3 regions of the Streptomyces sp. NPDC107575 genome follow, and region 2 is predicted to be linked to each of the others. Evidence: riboswitches for the same ligand, from Rfam matches in the RefSeq annotation. Region 2 holds a riboswitch; each other region holds the start of a gene.
What was found. A riboswitch is a leader RNA that binds a small molecule or an ion and turns the genes downstream of it on or off. The one in region 2 is predicted to bind S-adenosylmethionine.

Region 1 (7,460 bases), on a different contig from region 2:
GCGGCGCTGATCGGCTGCGGTGTCCTCACGGGTGTGGGCGCGGTCCTGAACCGGGCGCGGGTCGACCGCGGCGACACGGTCGTCGTGATCGGCACGGGCGGGGTCGGGCTGAACGTGCTCCAGGGCGCGCGCGTGGCGGGCGCGCTGCGGATCGTCGCGGTCGACACGAACCCCGCGAAGGAGGAGGTGGCACGGCAGTTCGGCGCGACGGACTTCCTCACCGACGTCGGCGCCGTACGGGACGTGCTGCCGGACGGCGCGGACCACGTCTTCGAGTGCGTGGGCCGGGTCGAGCTGATCCGGGCCGCGATCGACCTCCTCGACCGGCACGGGCAGGCGGTGATCCTCGGGATGCCGGCGGCGAAGGCGGAGGCGAGCTTCGTGCCCGCCGAACTCTTCCTCGACAAGTCCGTCCTCGGCTGCCGCTACGGCTCCTCGCGCCCGCAGCGCGACATCAGGCTGTACGCGGACCTGTACGCGCAGGGCCGGCTGCTGCTCGACGAGCTGGTGACGCGTACGTACCCGGTGGAGGAGTTCGGGGCGGCGGTCGCGGACGCGGAGGCGGGGAAGGTGGCGCGGGGAGTGCTGACTTTCTGAGGCCCGCGAGCGGAGGGGTGCGACGGCTGCCGCACCCCTTCCAATCTGACGCACCGTCAGCTTCAATGGTGTGCATGATGGGACACGCAGGGATGGCGGCCACCGTCGTCCGCTACCTCAGGTCCGTCGGTGCTCCCACGGCGGAGCCGCCTCCCGTGGACGTGCTGCCGCGCCCCGATCTCCGGGCGGTCGGCGACGACGAGCGGGTGCCCGTCGACCCGGCCGAATTCCGGCGCGTACTGGGCGAGTTCGCGAGCGGCGTGACCGTGGTGACGGCGGACGACCCGGAGTCGGGCGCGGCCGGATTCGCCTGCCAGTCCTTCGCGTCCCTGTCCCTCGACCCGCCGCTGGTGGCGTTCATGGTGGCGCGTACGTCGACGACCTGGCCGCGGATCGCGCGCGCCGGGTCGTTCTGCGTGAACGTGCTCGCGGACGGCCAGGGCGAGCTGTGCCGGGGCTTCGCGGTGAGCGGGGCGGACAAGTTCGCGGGCGTGCGGTACGACGCGGCGCCCGTGTCGGGGGCGCCGCGCATCGACGGGGTGGCCGCGTGGATCGACTGCGTGATCCACGCGGTGCACACGGGCGGCGACCACCTCATCGTGGTCGGCCGGGTGACGGCGCTGGGCGCGGAGGGGAACGGGGCGGGGCCGCTGGTGTTCCACCAGGGCACGTTCTCCGGTCTACGCGACTGAGGGCGCGGCGACCGGGGTGTCCGCACGGCCGCGCCGGATGATCAGCGACATCAGCGCCGCCGCGGCGCACAGCGCGCCCGAGGCGTACCAGACGACGTCGTACGACCCGAAGACGTCCCGCGCGACACCGCCCAGGAAGGCCACGACCGCGGCCCCGACCTGGTGCGAGGCGAGCACCCAGCCGAAGACGATCGCGCTGTCCTCGCCGTAGTGCTCACGGCACAGCGCGATGGTCGGCGGCACGGTGGCGACCCAGTCGAGCCCGTAGAAAACGATGAAGAACAGCATGGGCGGCCGAACATCAGGAGCCAGCAGCATCGGCAGGAACAGCAGCGAGACGCCGCGCAGCGCGTAGTACACCGCGAGCAGCCGGCGCGCCTCGATCCGGTCCGTGAACCAGCCCGACGCGACGGTCCCGACGACGTCGAAGACGCCGATCACGGCGAGCAGTGACGCGGCCGTGGTGATGGGCATGTGGTGGTCGTGGGCCGCGGGCACGAAGTGCGTCTTGACCAGGCCGTTCGTGGAGGCGCCGCAGATCGCGAAGGTCCCGGCGAGCAGCCAGAACGGCCCGGTGCGTGCGGCCTTCACGAGGACGGTCACGGCGCGGTTCCCCGCTCCCCGTACGGGCGCGGGCTTCGGTACGAACTCCTTTGCCCCGTACGGCTCGACGCCCACGTCGGCGGGGTGGTCGCGCAGCAGCAGCCAGACCAGTGGGACGACGGCGAGCGCGGAGAGGGCCACGGTCACGGCGGCGGGCCGCCAGCCGTGCCGGTCGACGATCCAGGACAGGAGCGGCAGGAACACCAGCTGTCCGGAGGCCCCGGCGGCGGTCAGCACCCCGGTCACGAGCCCGCGCCGGGCGACGAACCAGCGGTTGGTGACGGTGGCGGCGAAGGCCAGCGCCATCGAGCCGCTGCCGAGCCCCACGAGCACACCCCAGAACATGACGAGCTGCCAGGCGGCGGTCATCCACACGGTGAGCAGCGAGCCGCCCGCGATGACGCTCAGCGCCACCGCCACGACCTTCCGTATCCCGAACCGGTCCATGAGCGCGGCGGCGAACGGGGCGGTGACCCCGTACAGCGCGAGATTCACGGACACGGCGAAGCCGATGGTGCCGCGCGACCAGCCGAAACCGGTGTCGGGGTCGTGCAGCGGCTCGATGAGCAGCCCCGGCAGGGAGGCGAAGGCGGCGGCGCCGACGATCGTCACGAAGGTGACGGCGGCGACGGCCCAGGCCCGGTGCGGGCGGCGTCTCGGGCGGGTGCCGGGCCGCGCGTCCGGCTGCGGCTGGGGCTGCGTCTGCGTATCGGTCACACGAGCAGCTTCGGGGATCTCCTCCCGCGGAACGAGTGGCCCGAATGCCATTGTTCGCTAGGATCGGGCCATGGCCTCCCGCAGTGAACGGCACGCCCCGCACCGCGTCGCGGTGCTCGCGCTCGACGGCCTCATCCCCTTCGAGTTCGGCATCCCCCAGCGCATCTTCGGCCGCGCCCGTGACGCGGCGGGGCGGCGGCTGTACGAGGTGGTGACCTGCGCGGTCCGTGAGCCGGGCCGCGTGCAGACCGACGCCGACTACGCGATCCACGTCGAGCACGGCCCGGAGGTGCTGGGGTCGGCGGACACGGTGATCGTCCCGGCGTCGTACGAGATGGGCCCGGTGTACGAAGAGGGCATCCTCACACCGGAGTTGGCGGCAGCGCTCGCCTGGATCCGCCCCGGTACGCGCATGGTGTCCATCTGCACCGGCAGCTACGTCCTCGCCGCGGCGGGGTTGCTGGAGGGCAGGCCCGCGACCACGCACTGGGCGGACGCGGACCACTTCCAGAGCCTCTTCCCGCACATCAAGGTCGACCCGAACGTCCTGTTCATCGACGACGGCGACGTGCTGTCATCGGCGGGCGTCGCGGCCGGTATCGACCTGTGCCTGCACCTGGTGCGGCGCGACCACGGGGCGGCGGTCGCCAACGATGTGGCGCGCCGCACGGTGGTGCCGCCGCACCGGGACGGCGGCCAGGCCCAGTACATCGAACGCCCGCTGCCCGAGCCCCGGTTGGCGTCCACCGCGCGCGCCCGCGCGTGGGCCCTCGAGCACCTGGGCGAGCCCATCCAGCTCCGCGACCTGGCGGCCCGCGAGTCCCTCTCCGTCCGCACGTTCACGCGCCGCTTCCGCGAGGAGGTCGGCGCGAGCCCCGGCCAGTGGCTGACGGCCCAACGGGTGGAGCGGGCCCGCCACTTGCTGGAAACGTCGCCGGCATCCATGGACGAGGTGGCCCACCAGTCCGGCTTCGGCACAGCCCAGTCCTTGCGCCAGCACTTCCACGCGGCGGTGGGGGTGACGCCGACGGCGTACCGGAGGACGTTCCGGGCGGGGGTGCCGGGGTGAGGCGCGGCCCCCACCGACCACCCGTCCTTACGCCACGGGTCTCCGCCCCGGACCCTGCTGGCTCTCGTCCCGGTGCGGGGCTTGATCCACCTGCCTGCGCCGGCCCACCAGGCAGCCCGCTGCCTGGCCCCTTTGGCTCCGCCGCCACCCGCCCTTACGCCTCGGGCTTCGCCCTTCTCCCACCCGCCCGCCCCCTCCGGGGGCTCCCGGTCCGCCGGGGTGCGGTCGCGCACCGCCTCGCCGGAGCGCGCAGCCACCTGTCCTTACGCCTCGGGGCTCCGCCCCGGACCCCGCTGGCTCTCGTCCCGGTGCGGGGCTTGATCTACCTGCCTGCGCCGGCCCACCAGGCGGCCCGCTGCCGGGCCGCATGACTCCGCCGCTCAATTTCCCACGCTTCGGCCCTGGGCGAGAATGAGGTACCCAGGGCCGAAGGCGAGGTGGGGGTTACGGGAGGCGCGCGCCTCGGGAGTCGGCGATGCGCAGGGTCTGCGTCAGGGATTCGGTCAACCGGCGTGCGATGAAGCGGAGTTCGACCGCCGCCACGTCCACGTCGACCAGCAATCCGCTGGACAACGCCAACACCTCCCGCGCGTCCACCAGTTGCTCGTACTCGATCCGGTCCGCCAACCGCGAAAGGTAGCCGTCCGGGTTGTCCGTCACCAGGTACGCGGCGCACCCGTTCTCGCCCGGCCAGGGCAGAAGCCGCGCGCTCATCGCACGCCTCCCGCCACCGGGACGCGGACGCCGTGGATGTGCCGGGGGCCGGTGTCGATGCCTAATGTGGCGAGGTAGAGGGCCCGGCGGCGTTCGCGTTGGCGGCGATGTTCCTCGGGTGTCAGGACGTAGGGGCGTACGAGAGCGTGCGCCGCGGCGTCGAGCGGTTCGGTGTGGCGGGGTGGTGGCGCCGGAATGGCGGGCGTGAGGACGATGAGTCGGTGGCGGCCTGGGGGTGGTGGGGTACAGAGACTCAGCACCCAGGTCAGGATTCGAACGATAAGGTCCAGCATGTCGGCGCCTCCTACGTGGCGTTGACCATGCCCCCGGGCCGGTTGCAGCGGTCGCGGGGGTCAGTCTTCGGCTGACGCGCCAACTCTATGCAGACCTGCGCACAGGTGTGGTCAAATCCTGGAGGTGATCATATATGTGCAGGTGCATGCGCAGAGGTGAAGGAATACGGTCACTGCGTGGACTACGAGATTGACCGCACCCGCATCGTCTGGCGTCAGATCGCCGCCGTACTGGCGCACCGCATCGCGACCGAGGAGTACCCGCTGGGGAAGCGATTCCCCTCGGTCGCGGACGTCGCTGCCGAGTTCGACGTGTCCACGAGTACCGGGCAGAAGGCCCTCTACCAACTCCGCGACGCCGGCCTCCTGAGGATGGAGCACGGGCTGGGCACCTTCGTCGACGACGACGGCCCGGAACTCGCCAAGAACGAGCCCTTCGGCCCGCCCCCGAAGCCGCGCGCCAAGTAGCAGGAGTGCGTTGATCGGCACCGTTCCTCACAAATCACCTTGACCGAGACGCCCGCGACGGCAAGGATCAGCCGCGTTCATCCAGAGGACTTGAGGGACCTGGCCCCGTGACGGTCCGGCAACCTGCGACAGCAAGGTGCCAACGCCAGGAACGATGAGGAGCGGCACCGCATGCGACCTTGGTTCGACGTACCCACGCTCAACGGCTCCCTGGTCCGGCTCGAGGCACTGTCCCTCGACCACGCCGAGGATCTCGCTCTGGCGGCGGAGGAGGACCGCAGCACGTACGCCTTCACGCTCGTCCCCCGCGCCGAGGGGGTCGTCGGCTATCTGGAGGCCCAATTCGAGCGCGTGGAACAGGGACTCGTCCCGTTCGCGCAGATCCGGCAGAGCGACGGGCGGGCCGTCGGATGCACGGCGTACTGGGACCCGCGCCACTGGCCGGGAAGCAGGGACCTGCGAGCCGTGGAGATCGGCTTCACCTGGCTCGGCGCCCGTGCGCAAGGATGCGGCATCAACACCGAGGCCAAGATGCTGCTGATGCGGCACGCCTTCGAGCGCCTGCGCGTGGAACGGGTCGACCTCAAGACCGACGCCCGCAACCAGCAGTCACGCAAGGCGATCGAGAACCTCGGAGCCTCCTACGAGGGCGTGCTGAGGAACTGGTCGCCGTCCTGGGCGCCGGGAGAGACCGGCAAGCTCAGGGACTCCGCCATGTACTCCGTGGTGAGAACCGAGTGGAACGCCGTACGGGACCACCTTCTCCGGCGGTTGGCCGTGCGTCGCAGTGAGCCGGTCCGGGGAGTGTGAGGCATGGGGTGGAGGCAGCGGAACGCGATGACGCCGCGGGTGCGAGGCGGATCGACTCATGGGTTGGCATGGCCCAGGACCTCGACGTCGGCCCGAGGGTGCACCGCCCCTCCGTCTTCTCCGCGTTCCTGGCGGCCAATGTGCTGGATACCCAGGATCAGGTCGTGGTCGACGTGGGGTGCGGCGCAGGGCTCGTCACCATCGCGGCCCTATCAAGCGGCGCCCGCCATGTCGTGGCACAGGACTACGACCCGGCCGCGCTCAACGACACGATGCGCAATGTCACGCGGATCCTCGGCCCCAAGGCGTGCGAGCGCCTTTCGTTGTGGGAAGCCGACTGGCGGCAGCTCGGCCCGATGGCCGCGGACGTTCTGGCGGTCAATCCGCCGCAGCGGCCGACCGCGCTGATGCCCGACGTTCCGCACGACCAGCGCCACCTGCACGACGGGGGCGGCGCGGACGGTCTGGACGGCATCCGTCTGGTCCTGGCACACGCCAAGGCGCGACGCGTACGCACCACTGCCGCCGCAGCGCTACGGATGGACATCCGTACCTACGCTGATTGGTCCGCACCCCGGCTGATCGCCGACGCGTGGCTGCCTTTTGCTCCCGCGTGGCGCACCCTCGTCCCGGATTTGCGCGGGCGGGTGGGTATTTGGGAGTTCTCCCGAGAACCACGCAACGGGCGACTGTGACGGGAGATGGCCACTGGGCTGTCATTTCCCGCCACAGTCAGACGCTCAGCCGCCTCAGCCGCCTCAATCGCCTCAGCGGCCCCGGAACTCCGGCCTCCGGCGTTCCACGAAGCTTGCTACGCCCTCGTTCGCGTCGTGGGTGGTCATGTTCAGCTCCTGGGCTGTCGCCTCTGCCGCGAAGGCTGTGGTGCGGTCCGAATCCAGGGAGGCGTTGATCAGGGACTTGGTCAGCGCCAGCGCGCGCGTCGGGCCCGATGCGAGGCGTTCCGACCAGTCGCGGGTCAGTTTCGGGAGTTCGTCGTCCGGGACGACCCGGTTGACCAGGCCGAGGCGTTCCGCGTCGGCGGCGGGGACCGCGTCGCCGAAGAACATGAGTTCCTTGGCGCGTTGCGGGCCGATCAGGCGGGGGAGGAGGTAGGCGCCTCCGCCGTCCGGGACGAGGCCGCGGCGGGCGAACACCTCGATGAAGCGCGCCGATTCGGCGGCCAGGACCAGGTCGCAGGCGAGCGCGAGGTGCGCGCCGATGCCGGCCGCCGTCCCGTTGACCGCCGCGATCACCGGCTTCTCGCAGTCCTGGACCGCGGCGATCAACCGGTGCGCCCCGAGGCGGATCATGCGGGCGACGTCCCCCACGACCCGTTCCCCGGCGTCCGCGCTCCCGCCCCGCAGATCCGCGCCCGCGCAGAAACCCTTGCCCGTCGCGGTGATCACCACGGCCCGTACGTCCGGGTCGGCGGAGGCCTCGGCGAGCAGCGCGATGACGCGTTCGCGCTGGTCCCAGGTGACGGCGTTCATGGCTTCG
Region 2 (7,460 bases):
TACGGGGAGAACAACCAGATCCCGAAGCCGACCGCCGAGGAGTACAAGGAGATCACCAGCGGCCACGGCCACCACTGATCTCATCCCGTCGCTGTAAGCCACAGCGGGAGCCCTCGTCCATTGCCTGGACGGGGGCTCTTTGCGGTCCCGGGACCTGGATAGGGTGGGGTCGCGACACCTTTCGACCCCACAGATGCACACAGGAGCGGCCATGAGCGCTTTGAACCCCGCTGGAGGCGACACCGCGGCGGGCCGTTCCTGGCCCGCCGTCCTGAACGGCCTGCTGGAAGGCCGCGACCAGAGCGCCGACGACACCGCGTGGGCGATGGACCGGATCATGCGCGGCGAGGCCACCGACGCGCAGATCGCCGGGTTCGCGGTCGCGCTGCGCGCCAAGGGCGAGACCGTGCAGGAGATCTCCGGCCTCGTACGCGGCATGTACGAGCACGCCAATGTGATCGAGGTGCCCGGCGAGACCGTCGACATCGTCGGCACCGGCGGCGACGGCGCCAAGACGGTCAACATCTCCACCATGTCCGCGATCGTCATCGCGGGCGCCGGCGCCAAGGTCGTCAAGCACGGCAACCGCGCCGCGTCCTCCGCCTCGGGCGCCTCCGACGTACTGGAGAAGCTGGGCGTCAATCTCGACCTGTCGCCGAAGCGGGTGCCCGAGGTCGCCGAGGAAGCGGGCATCACGTTCTGCTTCGCCATCAAGTTCCACCCCGCGCTGCGCTACGCGGGCGCCGCGCGCGGCCAGCTCGGCATCCGCACGGTGTTCAACCTGCTGGGCCCCCTGACCAACCCGGCCAAGGTGAAGGCGCAGGCCGTCGGCGTCGCCGACGCCCGGATGGCGCCGATCGTGGCCGGGGTCTTCGCCGAGCGCGGCAACTCGTCCCTGGTGTTCCGCGGCGACGACGGGCTCGACGAGCTGACCACCACGGGCACCTCGCGCGTGTGGGTGGTGCGGGACGGCGCCGTGCGCGAGGAGTCCTTCGACCCGCGCGACGTCGGCATCGAGGTCGTGCCCATCGAGGCGCTGCGCGGCGGTGACCCCTCGTACAACGCGGAGGTCGCCCGGCGCCTCCTCGACGGCGAGCGGGGGCCCGTGCGCGACGCGGTGCTGCTGAACTCGGCGGCGGCCCTGGTGGCTGTGCGTCCCGGCGAGGGCACGCTCGTCGAGCAGATCAGGGCCGGCATGGACCGGGCCGCCGAGTCGATCGACTCCGGAGCGGCGAAGGCCGTCCTGGAGCGGTGGGTGGCGGCCAGCAACCGGTAGGCACGTACGAGATGTGACGCAGGGCGCAGTCCGGATCCTGGACTGCGCCCTTGCTGTTTCTGAGACGTGTGGCAGGATGCTCTTCAAGGTCATGAGTGACAGCGACCGAGGCCCCAGCCCGCTGTCCGGCAACCCTCCGTCCGTGGCGGGGTGCCCTGGGTGAAGACCAGGCCGTACGCAGCAAGGCGTGTGGCAAGCGCGGACCCCTCGCAACCCTGGGGTCCTGGTCCTCAAGGGAGCAGTCTCGTGAGCAAGCGAATGCGATAGGGCGTTTCGGCCCCGCCTCCGCGTACCCGCTGTACTGAAATTCACAGCATCTTTCTTTCCCTGCCGTAGAGCCCTCTTCCGCAGCGCTCCGGCATGGTCAATTCGCTTACCGCGCCAGGGAGTTCACCCATGTCTGTTTCCGTCGACGCCGCCGCCTGTACCGAGACCATCGCCCCGCTTCCGGTCCTCGGCCGGGACGTCACCGTGCCGCTCGTCACCGGTGGCGAGGTCACGTACGCCGCCCTCGACTACGCCGCCAGCGCGCCCGCCCTGCAGCGGGTGTGGGACGACGTCGCCGCCTACGCGCCGTACTACGGCAGCGTGCACCGGGGCGCCGGGTACCTCTCGCAGCTGTCCACCGACCTGTTCGAGAACTCCCGGGTCGCCGTCGCCGAGTTCCTCGGCTGCCGGGAGGGCGACCAGGTCGTCTTCACCCGCTCCACCACCGACTCGCTGAACCTGCTCGCCGCCGCGCTGCCCGCCGACTGCCAGGTGTTCGTCTACGAGACCGAGCACCACGCCTCGCTGCTGCCGTGGCGCGACGCGCGGGTCACGTACCTCAACGCGCCCCGCACGCCCGGCGAGGCCGTCGACACGCTGGAGCGCGCCCTCGCCGAGCGCGACCCCTACGGACCCGCCCTCGTCTGCGTCACCGGTGCCTCCAACGTCACCGGTGAACTCTGGCCGGTGCGCGAGCTCGCGGCGGCCGCTCACGCGCACGGTGCCCGCATCGTGCTCGACGCCGCGCAGCTCGCGCCCCATCACCCCGTCTCCGTGCAGGACCTGGATGTCGACTGGGTCGCCTTCTCCGGGCACAAGCTGTACGCCCCGTTCGGCTCGGGCGTGCTCGCGGGCCGCTCCGACTGGCTGACGGCCGCCGAGCCGTACCTCGCCGGTGGCGGTGCCTCGAAGAAGGTCGCGCGGCGCGTCGACGGCGGCGTCGACGTCGAGTGGCAGACCACCGCCGCCCGCCACGAGGCCGGCTCCCCGAACGTCATCGGCGTGTACTCCATCGCCTCCGCCTGCAAGGCGCTCACCGAGGCCGGGTTCGACAACCTCGTCGCCCGCGAGCAGTACCTGATCCGCAAGGTCCAGGAGGGGCTCGCGGCCGTTCCCGAGGTGAAGGTGCTGTCCCTGTTCGGCGACGACGCGCCGCGCGTGGGCGTCCTTTCGTTCGTCGTCGACGGCTGGAACTCCTCGCACTTCGCCGCCGCGCTCTCCGCCGAGTACGGCATCGGGGTCCGCGACGGTCTGTTCTGCGCCCACCCGCTGGTGCGCACGCTGCTCGGCTCCGACCCGCAGCAGCAGGGCGAGTGCGGCGCCCCCGAGGCCGCGCCGGGCGAGAAGTCGCTCAACGCCATCCGCGTCAGCTTCGGCGCCGGCACCCCCGACGAGCACGTGGAGCGGTTCGTTTCCGCCGTGACGGAGCTCGTGCGCGACGGCGCCCGCTGGAACTACCGCACCGAGGACGGCCGCTGCGTGCCGGACACCACCAACGCCTGAGGCAGCCGGGAGCCGAGGAGGATCATCCGCAGGGCGCGCTCGGTGGCGTCCGTGAGGAACTCGCCGCCCCGGCCCAGCGCCTCCGCGAGCGTCACGGGGGCGGGCAGGATCGAGCTGTAGGCGTCGACGCCGGTGGCCGTCACGGTGTGCGCGCCGTCGCCGATGGTGCCCGCGAGGGCGAGTACCGGGCGGCCGAACCGTTTGGCGCGGCGGGCCACTTCGGCGGGTACCTTGCCGCGCGGCGTCTGGTGGTCGAGGGCGCCCTCCGCGGTGACGACGAGGTCGGCGCGCGCGAGCCGGGCGTCCAGGTCGAGGTGGTCGAGGAGGACGTCGAAGCGGGGGAGGAGCCTGCCGCCGAGCGCGGCGAGGCCCGCGCCGAGTCCGCCGGAGGCGCCGGTGCCGGGTCCCGTGAACAGGTCGGTGCGTACGTCCAGGTCACGTGTCAGGACGTGCGCCCAGTGTTCGAGGGCGGCCGCCAGCTGCTCGACCTGGGTGGGCGTCGCACCCTTCTGCGGGCCGAACACGCGGGCGACGCCGCGCTCCCCGCACAGCACGTTGAACGGGTTGCACGCCACCCGGATCTCGGTGTCCTTCAGGCGCGGGTCGAGGCCGCTCGGATCGATGCACCGCAGGTGCGCCAACTCCCTTCCTCCGAGCGCGAGTTGCAGGCCGTCCGCGTCGAGCAGCCGCGCGCCGAGCGCCTGGAGTGCGCCCGCGCCGCCGTCCGACGTACCGGAGTCGCCGCAGCCCACGAGGATGCGGCGGGCGCCCGCGTCGAGGGCCGCGCGGATCAGCTCGCCGACGCCGTACGTCGTCGTGGCGCCCGGGTCGCGCAGCTCGCGCGGGACGAGGGAGAGCCCGGCGACGGCCGCCATCTCGACGACCGCCGTGCCGTCGGGGAGCAGCGCGAAGTGCGTGCCGACGCGCTGGCCGACCGGGCCGGTGGCGGGCAGCGCGACCAGGCGCCCACCGCTCTGGGCGGCCAGCGCGCGGGCCGTGCCCTCGCCGCCGTCCACGAGGGGGATGAGGTCGGTCTCGGCGTCCGGCACCACACGGCGTACACCGGCGGCGATGGCCTCGGCGGCGGCGCCCGCGGACAGGGACTCCTTGAAGCCGCTGGGGGCGATGGCGAAATGGGTCAACACGTCGGACTCCAGGGTGGGTTCAGCGGACGGGCACGCCGAGCAGCGGCCACAGGGTGAGCGCGCACAGCAGGACGGCGGCGGCCGTCAGCGGGGCCAGGACGGCGGAGAGGCGCAGCAGGTCGCGCGGGGTGTAGGTGGGTACGCCCGGTATCTGGGCGAACAGGGTCACCGGCTTCGCTGACGCGGGCAGCGTGTGGCAGAAGCCCGCGGCGGCGGTGGAGGCGAGGGCCGCGGCGACCGGGTTGACGCCCGCGCCGACGGCCGCCGCCACGACGAGCGGCACGAGCACGGAGGAGCGGGCCGAGCGGGACTGCAGGATCAGGTGGGCGGCCGTGCTCACCGCGATCACCACGGCGAGGAACAGCCACGGCGGTACGTCCAGGGGGACCCCGCCCACCAGCCACTTCGCCGCGCCGGACTCGGCCAGCGCGACGCCCATCGCCATCGTCGCCGCCATGAACAGGAGCAGCGACCACGGGACCGTCCCGAGCGCGTCCTTCAGGCGTACGGTGCCGAGCGCGGGCGATGCGGCGACCACCGCGCCGATCAGCGCGACGACGGCCGGCGGCACCTGGTGCAGCGGCTCACTGCACCACAGGGCGACGACCGTGGCCAGCAGCAGGGCGCAGCGGGTCTCGGCCGGCTCCCAGGGTCCGGTGACCGGCTGCTCGCTGTGCTCCTGGAGCTCGTCGAGCGTGATCCGCACGGGCCCGGCCCGGTCCGCGCGCCGCGTCGTCGTCAACAGGACGGCCTCCGCCGCCAGGTGGGAGGAGACGACGGCCAGCGGCAGGCCGAGCAGCAGCCACTGGGTGAAGCCGATCCGTTCGCCCGTCGCCTCCCACAGCACGGACACCGTGATGAGGTGCGCGCCCGCGCCGATCAGCGTCGCGACGGCGGAGAGCAGGATGACCGTCGGGAAGAGCAGCGCCAGCATCACGACAAGGCGGCGCCGGTCGGCCAGCACCTTCGCGAGCGCCAGGAAGACGGGCAGCGCGAGCGCCGCGCGGCCCGAGGTGGCCGGTACCGCGAAGGCGGTGACGACGAGCGCCGCGGTCGTCAGATGCGTCAACTGCCGCACGCCGCGCGCCCCGCTGACCAGGAACGCCGCCGCCCGCCCCGCGAGCCCGCTGCGGGCCACGGCGGCGGCGAGCACGAACGCGCAGATCAGCAGCCACACCGTCTCGTCGCCGAGCGTGCCGAACAGGGTGTCGCTGCTGATCACGCCCGTCGCGGTGAGCGCGAGGCCCGCGCCGAGCGCGATGTACGTGTCGTCGATCGACGTGCCGATCCACGCGCAGGTCGCCAGCGCGAACACGGCGAGCGTGAGCCGGGCGTCGCCGGTCAGCCCGGGGAAGTTGCCGGGGACCACGAGCAGCGCGCAGATGCTGAGGGCGATGCACAGGGTCGCGGCATTGCGGAGGTTCAGGGTCACGCGGTTCAGCGTGGTGCGGCGCGGTGAGCCCTCAATGAGCCTTAAATGAAAGGAAATTCACGGACATGCCGGGGCTTCAGCCCGGCAGCCGGTACCCCATCCCGCGGACCGTCTCCACGTGCCGCGCCCCCAACTTCTTGCGCAGCGCCCGCACGTAGACGTCGACGATGTTCGACCCGGGATCGAAGTCGTACCCCCACACATGGGACAGGATCTGCTCACGGGACAGCACCTGGCCGGGATGGCGCAGGAACAGTTCGAGCAGCACGAACTCACGGGCCGTCAGGTCCACCGTCCGCCCCTCCGCCCGCGCCCGCCGCGTCCGCAGGTCGAGCGTGAGGTCGCCGCTCCCGAGCATCGTCACCTCGGGCGTGCCGGAGGCGGTCCGAAGCCGCAGCCGGACCCGCGCGAGGAGCTCCTCGAAGCGGAACGGCTTGGTCATCCAGTCGTCGGCGCCGCCCTCGAGGCCCGCCACCGTGTCCCGCACCGAGTCCCGCGCGGTCAGCACGATCACGGGCGTCGTCACCCGCGCCTCGCGCAGCTGCCGCAGCACCGTGAAGCCGTCCCGGCCCGGCAGCCCGATGTCCAGGACGATCAGGTCGAAGCCGCCGGTCAGGGCGTAGTCGTGGGCGCTGTCGCCGTCCCCGACGACCGTCGTCGTGAAGCCGCCGGCACGCAGCCCCTTCTCCACGAAGGAGGCGATGCGCTCCTCGTCCTCCACGATCAGGATGCGGTTCATCGAGGCTCCGTCCGGTCGAGTACGAGGGTGAAGGTGGCGCCACCGCCGTCGGTGCGGCCCAGTTCGGCGTGGCCGCCGTGGCCGTGGGCGATGGCCTGGACGATCGCGAGGCCGAGCCCGGCGCCCGTGCCGCGCGAGCCGCGGCGCGCGGTGCCCCGCCGGAACCGCTCGAAGATCACCGCGGCGTCCTGGTCCGTGACACCGGGCCCGGCATCGGCGACGTACAGCTCGACGCGCTCACGCTCGGCCCGGTCGCGTACGACCCGCGAGCCGATCCCTATGCGCTGCCCCGGCACGGTGTGCTGCACCGCGTTCTGCGCGAGCTGGACCATCGCCTGCGTGATCCGCTGCGGGTCCAACTCGGCCTCGGTGTCGGCGACCTCGGCCAGCTTCCAGTCCCGCTCGCCGAGCGCCCGCGCCTTGACGAAGACGTCGGCGGTCAGCTCGGCGAGCTGCACCGGCTCGGGCGTCACGAAGTCCGGGCGCTCCGCCTTCGCGAGGAGCAGCAGGTCCTCGACGATGCGGCTCATCCGGTCCAGCTCCTCCATCACGATCCGCACCGTCTCCTCGCGCTCGCGCGGATCGTCGCCCATCAGCTCCAGGTGGCCGCGGACGATGGTGATGGGCGTACGCAGCTCGTGCCCGGCGTCGTCGACGAACTCGCGCTGCGCGGCGAACGCCCGCTCCAGGCGGTCGAGCATCCCGTTGAACGTCTCGGCGAGCGCCGCGATGTCGTCGCGGCCCTGCACGGGGATGCGCCGGGTGAGGTCCTGCTCGGTGAGCTGGGCCGCGGTGGTGCGCACGAGGCGTACGGGACGCAGGATGCGGCCCGCGACGGCCCAGCCGATGCCCGTGGTCATCAGGAGCGCGACCCCGGAGATCGCGAGCAGCATGTGGAAGACGCCCTCCGCCTTGGCCTGCTCGCGCTCCGGGTGGAAGGCCACGACGAACGCCGCCGCGGGACGCCCCTCGCCCGCCCCGATCTCCACCTTCGACCAGCGGACGACGGCGTCGGCCCGGTGCAGGGTGCCGCTGGCCTCGTGGGAGGCGAAGACGGCGCGCAGGCCCGCCGGGTCCCGGGCGAGCGCGTGGTCGACG
Region 3 (7,460 bases), on a different contig from region 2:
AGGCTCGGTCGGCATCATCAAGCCCCTGCGGCGATTGAGCAGCGGGGTCCGGGGCGGAGCCCCGAGGCGTCAACCCCGGTTATCGTCAATCGCATGGCCCGCCATGAGCACGCCCCCCGGACGACCGCAGGACGCGAGGGACTGGACGCCCTCCTGGCCCACCCGCGGAGCGCGGTCGTCGCCATCGACTTCGACGGCACCCTCGCCCCCATCGTCCCCGACCCCGACCAGGCCCGCGCCCACCCCGCCGCCGTCCCGGCCCTCGCCGCGCTGGCCCCCAAGGTCGCCTCCGTCGCGGTCATCACCGGCCGCCCGGCTTCCGTGGCCGTCCGCCACGGCGGCTTCGCCGGTGTTCCCGGCCTGGAGCACCTCGTCGTCCTCGGGCACTACGGCGCCGAACGCTGGGACGCCGTCACCGGCACGGTCACCGCCCCCGCCCCGCACCCGGGCGTGGCCACCGTCCGGGCCGAACTCCCGGGCGTACTCGGCGAGTTGGGTCTGTGGCACGACACGTACATCGAGGAGAAGGGCCGCGCCGTGGCCGTCCACACGCGCCGCGCCCGCGACCCGCAGGCCGCCTTCGAGGCCCTCCGTGAACCCCTGTCGGAGCTCGCCGCCCGGCACGGCCTGATCGTGGAGCCCGGCCGCATGGTCCTGGAGCTGCGACCGCCCGGCGTCGACAAGGGCGTCGCGCTCGCCGAGTACGTACGGGAGGTGGGCGCGGAGTCCGTCCTCTACGCGGGCGACGACCTCGGCGACCTCCCGGCCTTCGCGGCAGTGGAGAAGCTGCGCTCCGACGGCGTGCCGGGCCTCCTGGTGGCGGCGGACACGGTCGTGCCCGAACTCGCCGACAGGGCCGACCTGTTGGTGGAGGGCCCCGCCGAACTGGCCGCGTTCCTGTCAGTCCTGGCGCAGCGCCTCTAGCTGGTCCAGGAACCACGCCCCCGGCGGCAGCGCCGTAGCCGCCGCCGCGAGTCGCTTCGTGCGTTCCGCGCGCTCGTCCGTCGGCATGGCGAGCGCCTCCGCGAGGGCCCGCGACGTACCGCTCACGTCGTAGGGGTTGACGATGAGTGCGTCCTCGGCGAGCTCCTCGTACGCCCCCGCTTCCCGCGACAGCACCAGCGCGCACCCGTCGTCGGAGACGACCGGCACCTCCTTGGCGACCAGGTTCATGCCGTCCCTGATCGGGTTCACCAACGCCACGTCGGCGATCCGGTAGGCGGCGAGCGAGCGCGCGAAGTCGTCCTTCACGTGGAGTACGACCGGTGTCCAACCCTCCGTACCGAAGCGGGAGTTGATGGCGTCCGCGACCCGCGCCACCTCGTCCGTGTAGTCCCGGTACACGGCCAGGTCCTGCCGCGACGGATAGGCGAACGCGACGTGCACGACCCGCTCCCGCCACTCGGGCCGCTCGTCGAGGAGCAGCTCGTAGGCCCGGAGCCCCCGCACGATGTTCTTCGACAGCTCGGTGCGGTCGACCCGGACGATCACCTTCCGCGAACCGTCCCCGCCGATCTGCGTACGCAGCGCCGCCAGCCGCTCCTCCACGTCGTCGCGGTGCGCCCGCTCGCGCAGGAAGTCGGCGTCGGCGCCGAGCCCGTGCACCCCGATCCTGGTCCCGGACGTGCCGCCGACGAGATGCGTACAGCAGTCGGTGAAGGCGTCCGCCCAGCGCCGGGTCAGGAACGCACAGCGGTCGGCGCCGAGCATGCCCTTCAGCACCTGCTCGGCGATGTCGTCGGGCAGCATCCGGAAGTAGTCGACGGGCGCCCAGGGCGTGTGCGAGAAGTGCCCGATCCGCAGGTCGCCGCGGAGTTCGCGGAGCATCCCCGGCACCAGCGTCAGGTGGTAGTCCTGCACGACCACCGTCGCGCCCGGCGCCGCCTCCTCGGCGAGCGCCTCGGCGAAGGCCCGGTTGTACGCCTCGTAGGACGCCCACTGGCGGCGGAACTCCGGGCCGAAGGACGGCTCCAGAGGCGTCTGGTACAGCATGTGGTGCACGAACCACAGCACCGAGTTCGCGATCCCGTTGTACGCGTCCGTGTGCACGTCAGGGGCGATGTCCAGCATCCGCACGCCGGGCTCGGTGATCCCGCGGCGGACCGCCTCCCGGTCGCCGTCGCCGAGCGCCGAGCACACCCACAGCTTGTCCTCGACGACGCTCAGCGCCGACACCAGACCGCCCCCGCCGCGCTTCGCCTCGATGCCTCCCGCGTCGTCGACGACGTACGAGACCGGGCCGCGGTTGGACGCGACGAGAACCTCAGCAGCACCATGCGTCGTGGAACTCATACGGGCACGCTAGCCCGGCCCGGAAACGTTCAAACGTAAGGCCGGGCCCCGTCGGGGGCCCGGCCGTATACGAGAGTCGCGCTCGGGTCAGTCCTTGCGGCCGCGGACCGCGGCGAGGATCAGCGCGCCGAGCCCGCACAGCGCGACGGCGAGCCCGCCGTACAGCGGCAGGTTCGAGTCGGTGCCGGTCTCGGCCATCTCACCGGAGCTCGGCGGGTTCGGCGGAGCGGGCCGCGCCTGCGGGCTCTGGCTGCTCGCCGACGGGGCCGGGGTCGGCTCGGCCGTCTGCTCACCCGGCTGCTTCGTCGGAGTCGGGGTCGGGGTCGGCGTCGGCGTGGGGCTGGTCGGCGAGGGCGCCGGTGCCTCCCGCTCGATGACGGGCGCGATGCCGCACCGCGCGTCCGTGGAGCCCTCCTCGCAGTTGGTGCGCGGTGTGTCGGCGGTGACGCTGTTCGTGAGCCTGCCGTCACCGCTCACCGGGTCGTTGACCTTCACCGAGTACGTGACGGTCGCGGTCTCGCCCGCCGGGATGTCACCGGTGAAGTTGATCTTCGGCTTGGTGTAGGAGACGTCACCGATGCTCGCCTGCGCGTCGTCGTTGTACGTCGCGTCGTCGAGGTTCTCGGTGAGGTCGTCGGTGAACTTGGCGTTGGGGTACGGCAGCCGGCTGACGTTCTTCGCCTTCACCGTGTACGTCACCGTGTCGCCGGGCTCGACCTTCGCCGGGCTCGCCGTCTTGGAGATCTCCAGGTCCGGCACCGGGACGGACAGGGCGAGCGCCGAGGGGACGTACGTGTCGCCCTTGGTGGAGAAGTCGAGCGTCGTGGAGGTCGAACCGACCGGGATCGGCTCGTCCCCGGCGGCGCGCGTGGAGCCGCTGCCCGTGACGTCGAATTCCTTCGCGTCGATGCTCAGGTTGTTGATCATCTTCGGGTCGAGGGCGCCGTCGTCCTCGGAGATGAAGAAGTTGTTGGTGTTGCCGGTGTGCTTCTCGGGGATGTTCTGGCCGCCGACGGCGAACTTGTCGCCCGGCGTGTTCCAGTCGCCCTCGTACGCGGTGACGCTCGCGTGCGGGGTGCCCGAGGTCCGGTAGAAGCCGTCGACGGTGACCCGGGTGGCCGGGGAGGTGGAGCGCTGCAGGACGTGGCCGCCGTAGATGTAGACGTTGCGGCGGTCCGGGGCGTAGGTCTCGTTCGGGGCGTCGTACTTGTAGACGACGGTCATCGACCAGCCGGCCACGCAGCCCTTGCCCGAGGGCGCCCAGATGTCGCCGACCGAGACCGGGACCGGGGTGCCCGTGCCGGTGACCCCGCTGAACAGGCTCGTCACGTCGGCCTCGCCCGTGTAGTAGTGCGGGCCGTTGGTGTCGGCGGGGTCCTTGACCAGGTTCTCGGGGGAGACCTTGGTGGGGGCCGTGCCGTTGACGCCGACCGCCGGGGCCGCGTCCAGCGGGTCGCCGGGCGAGGGGTCGACGTCGGCGCCCGAGATGTCGCAGCGCTTCATCTGGGCCCCGCTCGGACCCTTGTACGTGCCGTCGTTGCCGCCGTAGAAGAGGCGGGCGTAGGCGACCTCGGCCCCGGGCGGGATGGTGACCCGGCCGGTGCTGGAGCCGTAGCCGTCCGTCGTCCCGGCCGTGTTGATCCGCTGCATGTTGAACGTGTTGTTGTTGTCCCTGCCCTCGCCGTTCGCGGCGACGGCGCAGCGCGCGGCCATGGTGGCGTCGTCGGTCGGGCAGCCCATGACGGTGTTGCCGATGGTCTTGAAGTCGCCGTAGATCGATTCGTCGTAGCGCTTGTCGAAGGGGGAGACCACATCCGCGGCGGCGGGGCTCGGTGCCAGTCCCGCCACGCAGGCGGCGAGGGCGGCTGCGACGGCGCAGGCCGCCTTGCCCTGAAGATGTTTAAGCGACATAAAGGGCAATTTAGGCAAAACATACGATTAGTCCGTGCTTATGCCACGCGACGCTCCGCATATTCACCGATTTCGATCATCGGCTGGCGCTCTTCCGTGTCGACCGGGTGGGTGCGCGGCTCGAAGCCGTCGTCGCCGCGCTCGAACTGCGTGAGCACCGGCCGCACGAGGTGCCCGCGCGCGAGGCGCAGCTGGGCCGTGCGGTAGATCGCCGCCGCCATCCTGCCGAGCGCCTGCCCGTCCTGGTGCCGGTGCTTGCGCACGCCGACGTCGACCTGGGCGAGCGCGTCGAGGCCCACGGTGTGCAGCGCGTCCACGAGCAGGCCGAGCTCCACGCCGTACCCGACGGGGAACGGGAGTTGTTCGAGCAGCGTCCGCCGGGCCGCGTACTCGCCACCCAACGGCTGTACGAAACCGGCCAGTTGGGGCCAGTGCAGATTGAGGATCGGCCGCGCCATCAGCTCGGTCACCCGGCCGCCCTGGCCCGCCGCCCCGGCCAGCGGGCGGTCGTACATCGCCTTCACGAAGTGCACGCCCGGCTCGGTGAGCAACGGGCCGACGATCCCGGAGACGAAGTCCGCGGAGAATTCCTTCAGATCGGCGTCGACGAAGCACACGATGTCACCGGAAGTGACGAACAGGGATCGCCACAGCACCTCGCCCTTGCCGGCCCTGACCGGGATCCGCGGCAGGATCGTGTCCCGGTGCTCGACGCGCGCCCCGGCCGCCGCCGCGACCTCGGAGGTGCGGTCGGTGGAGCCGGAGTCGATCACGACGAGCTCGTCGACGAGCGGCACCGCGTCCGTCATCAGCGTCCGCCGGATCTCGGAGACGATCTCGCCGACCGTCTCCTCCTCGTTCAGCGCGGGCAGTACGACACTCACCGTCTGTCCCGACGCGTGCTTGGCGGCGACCAACCGGTGCAGCGGATGGTCCGCCACGGACCAGGAGCGCCTGTTCAGCCAGCGCTCGACCTCTTCCAGCACGGTCTGGGTTCCTTCCCTAAGGATCACCATGTGATCCATCTCGCGGTTCGGACGACTATCTCAAGGGTCCGGGCCTTCGGTTACAGTCTTGAACAAGGCCGGTGACCATCGCATGTCGGGGGTCGCCTGCCGTACACAACTGAATCCACACAATCGAATACCGCTCATCCAGAGGGGCAGAGGGATACGGCCCGTTGAAGCCCCGGCAACCCTCCAGCCGGTCTCGTCCGCACATCGCAGTGCGCCCGCGAGGCTCCCGGCTAGTGAAGGTGCCAAATCCGTCTCGTGGCGAGATGCGTCGCGAGGAAGATGAGGAGAAAGGGCCTCGCCTCTCATGGCTGTACAGACTGTCGCCACCGAAACGACCGCGAAGACCGTTGATCTCGGTCCGGCTTCCGGCCTCTCCTGCCGCGAGTGCGGCGCCGTCGTCCCGCTCGGTCCCGTCTTCGCCTGTGCCGAGTGTTTCGGGCCGCTCGAAGTCGCGTACGACCTGCCCGTCGGTGACCCCGAGTCCCTGCGCAAGCAGATCGAGGCAGGACCCGCCAACATCTGGCGCTACGCCCCGCTGCTGCCCGTCCCGGCCGACGTCGCCGAGAAGCCCAACCTGAACCCGGGCTGGACCCAGCTCGTCAAGGCCGACAACCTGGGCCGCGAACTGGGCGTCGCCGAGGGCAAGTTGTTCGTCAAGGACGACTCCGGCAACCCGACGCACTCCTTCAAGGACCGCGTCGTCGCGCAGGCCATCGAGGCCGCCCGCGCCTTCGGCTTCACCACGCTCTCCTGCTCCTCCACCGGCAACCTGGCCGGCGCCGTCGGCGCCGCCGCCGCCCGCGCCGGCTTCCGCTCCTGCGTGTTCATCCCGCACGACCTGGAGCAGGGCAAGGTCGTCATGGCCGGTGTCTACGGCGGTGACCTCGTCGCCATCGAGGGCAACTACGACGACGTGAACCGCTTCTGCTCCGAGCTCATCGGCGACCCGCTGGGCGAGGGCTGGGGCTTCGTGAACGTGAACCTGCGCCCGTACTACGGCGAGGGTTCAAAGACGCTCGCGTACGAGATCTGCGAGCAGCTCGGCTGGCAGCTGCCCGACCAGCTGGTCATCCCGATCGCGTCCGGCTCCCAGTTCACGAAGATCGACAAGGGGCTCAAGGAGCTGATCAAGCTCGGCCTCGTCGAGGACAAGCCGTACAAGCTCTTCGGCGCCCAGGCCGAGGGCTGCTCCCCGGTCTCCGTCGCCTACAAGGGCGGCCACGACGTGGTCCGCCCGCAGAAGCCGACGACCATCGCCAAGTCCCTCGCCATCGGCAACCCCGCCGACGGCCCGTACGTCCTCGACATCGCGCGCCGCACCGGCGGCGCCGTGGAGGACGTGAACGACGAGCAGGTCGTCGACGCGATCAAGCTGCTCGCGCGCACGGAGGGCATCTTCGCGGAGACGGCCGGCGGTGTGACCCTGGGCGTCACGAAGAAGCTCATCGAGGCGGGCCAGATCGACCCGTCGCTCACCACGGTGGTCCTGAACACGGGCGACGGGCTCAAGACCCTCGACGCGGTCGCCGAGTCCTCGCAGGCCACCGCCACCATCCGGCCGAGCCTGGACGCGTTCCGCGACGCCGGTCTCGCCGCCGACCACTGAGCCCAGCCGATCACTGAGCCAACCGAACTTGTAGCACCGGGAGTCACCGCATGAGCGTCAACGTTCGCATCCCCACCATCCTGCGCACCTACACCGGCGGCCAGGCCGAGGTCGCCGCCGAGGGCGCGACCCTCGCCGATGTCATCGCCGACCTCGAGAAGAACCACACCGGCATCGCCGCCCGCGTCCTCGACGACCAGGGCAAGCTGCGCCGCTTCGTGAACGTCTACGTGAACGACGACGACGTCCGCTTCGAGCAGGGCCTGGAGACGGCGACGCCGGACGGCGCCGGGGTCTCGATCATTCCCGCCGTCGCGGGCGGCTGATCTTTTGTAGGTCTACACAGAGTTATCCGAATTGCCCCCTCCGCGAGAGAAGCGGAGGGGGCAATTCTGCATGGTTGAGCGCGGTACAGTTGGGGAAGCTGCTGCGTTTCCGCGAGCGGTGCATGACGGGCGCATATGAGTTCTCGCCCGTCGCCCGACAAGAAGCAGCCAAAGTGCCCAGCCCTTTCGGGCCTTTTACGGCATTTACGCGGCCCGACTTGCCCGGGGATCCGGTGAGTTGGCCCGGTTTCCCCGATCTGGCGTGCCCAGAATTCTCGTCCGATTGACCTGTTGCAGACGGCAGTTGGG

Region 1: linked by a shared signal. The riboswitch ahead of ACZ7L4_RS20630 (GNAT family N-acetyltransferase) and the one ahead of ACZ7L4_RS15320 (aminotransferase class V-fold PLP-dependent enzyme) in region 2 are both predicted to bind S-adenosylmethionine.
Region 3: linked by a shared signal. The riboswitch ahead of thrC (threonine synthase) and the one ahead of ACZ7L4_RS15320 (aminotransferase class V-fold PLP-dependent enzyme) in region 2 are both predicted to bind S-adenosylmethionine.

Annotation. Positions count from the first base shown of each region.
Region 1 covers NZ_JBVKBG010000004.1:230,580-238,039, forward strand. The annotation lists gene ACZ7L4_RS20600 (Zn-dependent alcohol dehydrogenase) at 1-597, shown strand, start outside; gene ACZ7L4_RS20605 (flavin reductase family protein) at 672-1,289, shown strand; gene ACZ7L4_RS20610 (MFS transporter) at 1,278-2,660, opposite strand; gene ACZ7L4_RS20615 (GlxA family transcriptional regulator) at 2,680-3,678, shown strand; gene ACZ7L4_RS20620 (hypothetical protein) at 4,123-4,392, opposite strand; gene ACZ7L4_RS20625 (winged helix-turn-helix domain-containing protein) at 4,863-5,153, shown strand; SAM riboswitch class I at 5,228-5,314, shown strand; gene ACZ7L4_RS20630 (GNAT family N-acetyltransferase) at 5,325-5,963, shown strand; gene ACZ7L4_RS20635 (50S ribosomal protein L11 methyltransferase) at 6,032-6,658, shown strand; gene ACZ7L4_RS20640 (enoyl-CoA hydratase/isomerase family protein) at 6,731-7,460, opposite strand, start outside.
Region 2 covers NZ_JBVKBG010000003.1:449,478-456,937, reverse strand. The annotation lists gene qcrB (cytochrome bc1 complex cytochrome b subunit) at 1-78, shown strand, start outside; gene trpD (anthranilate phosphoribosyltransferase) at 212-1,276, shown strand; SAM riboswitch class IV at 1,364-1,481, shown strand; gene ACZ7L4_RS15320 (aminotransferase class V-fold PLP-dependent enzyme) at 1,673-3,046, shown strand; gene ACZ7L4_RS15315 (glycerate kinase family protein) at 2,998-4,191, opposite strand; gene ACZ7L4_RS15310 (SLC13 family permease) at 4,211-5,623, opposite strand; gene ACZ7L4_RS15305 (response regulator transcription factor) at 5,700-6,362, opposite strand; gene ACZ7L4_RS15300 (sensor histidine kinase) at 6,359-7,460, opposite strand, start outside.
Region 3 covers NZ_JBVKBG010000004.1:124,586-132,045, forward strand. The annotation lists gene otsB (trehalose-phosphatase) at 94-924, shown strand; gene ACZ7L4_RS20130 (alpha,alpha-trehalose-phosphate synthase (UDP-forming)) at 901-2,292, opposite strand; gene ACZ7L4_RS20135 (DUF7927 domain-containing protein) at 2,380-4,203, opposite strand; gene ACZ7L4_RS20140 (glucosyl-3-phosphoglycerate synthase) at 4,242-5,189, opposite strand; SAM riboswitch class I at 5,351-5,505, shown strand; gene thrC (threonine synthase) at 5,524-6,825, shown strand; gene ACZ7L4_RS20150 (ubiquitin-like small modifier protein 1) at 6,876-7,151, shown strand.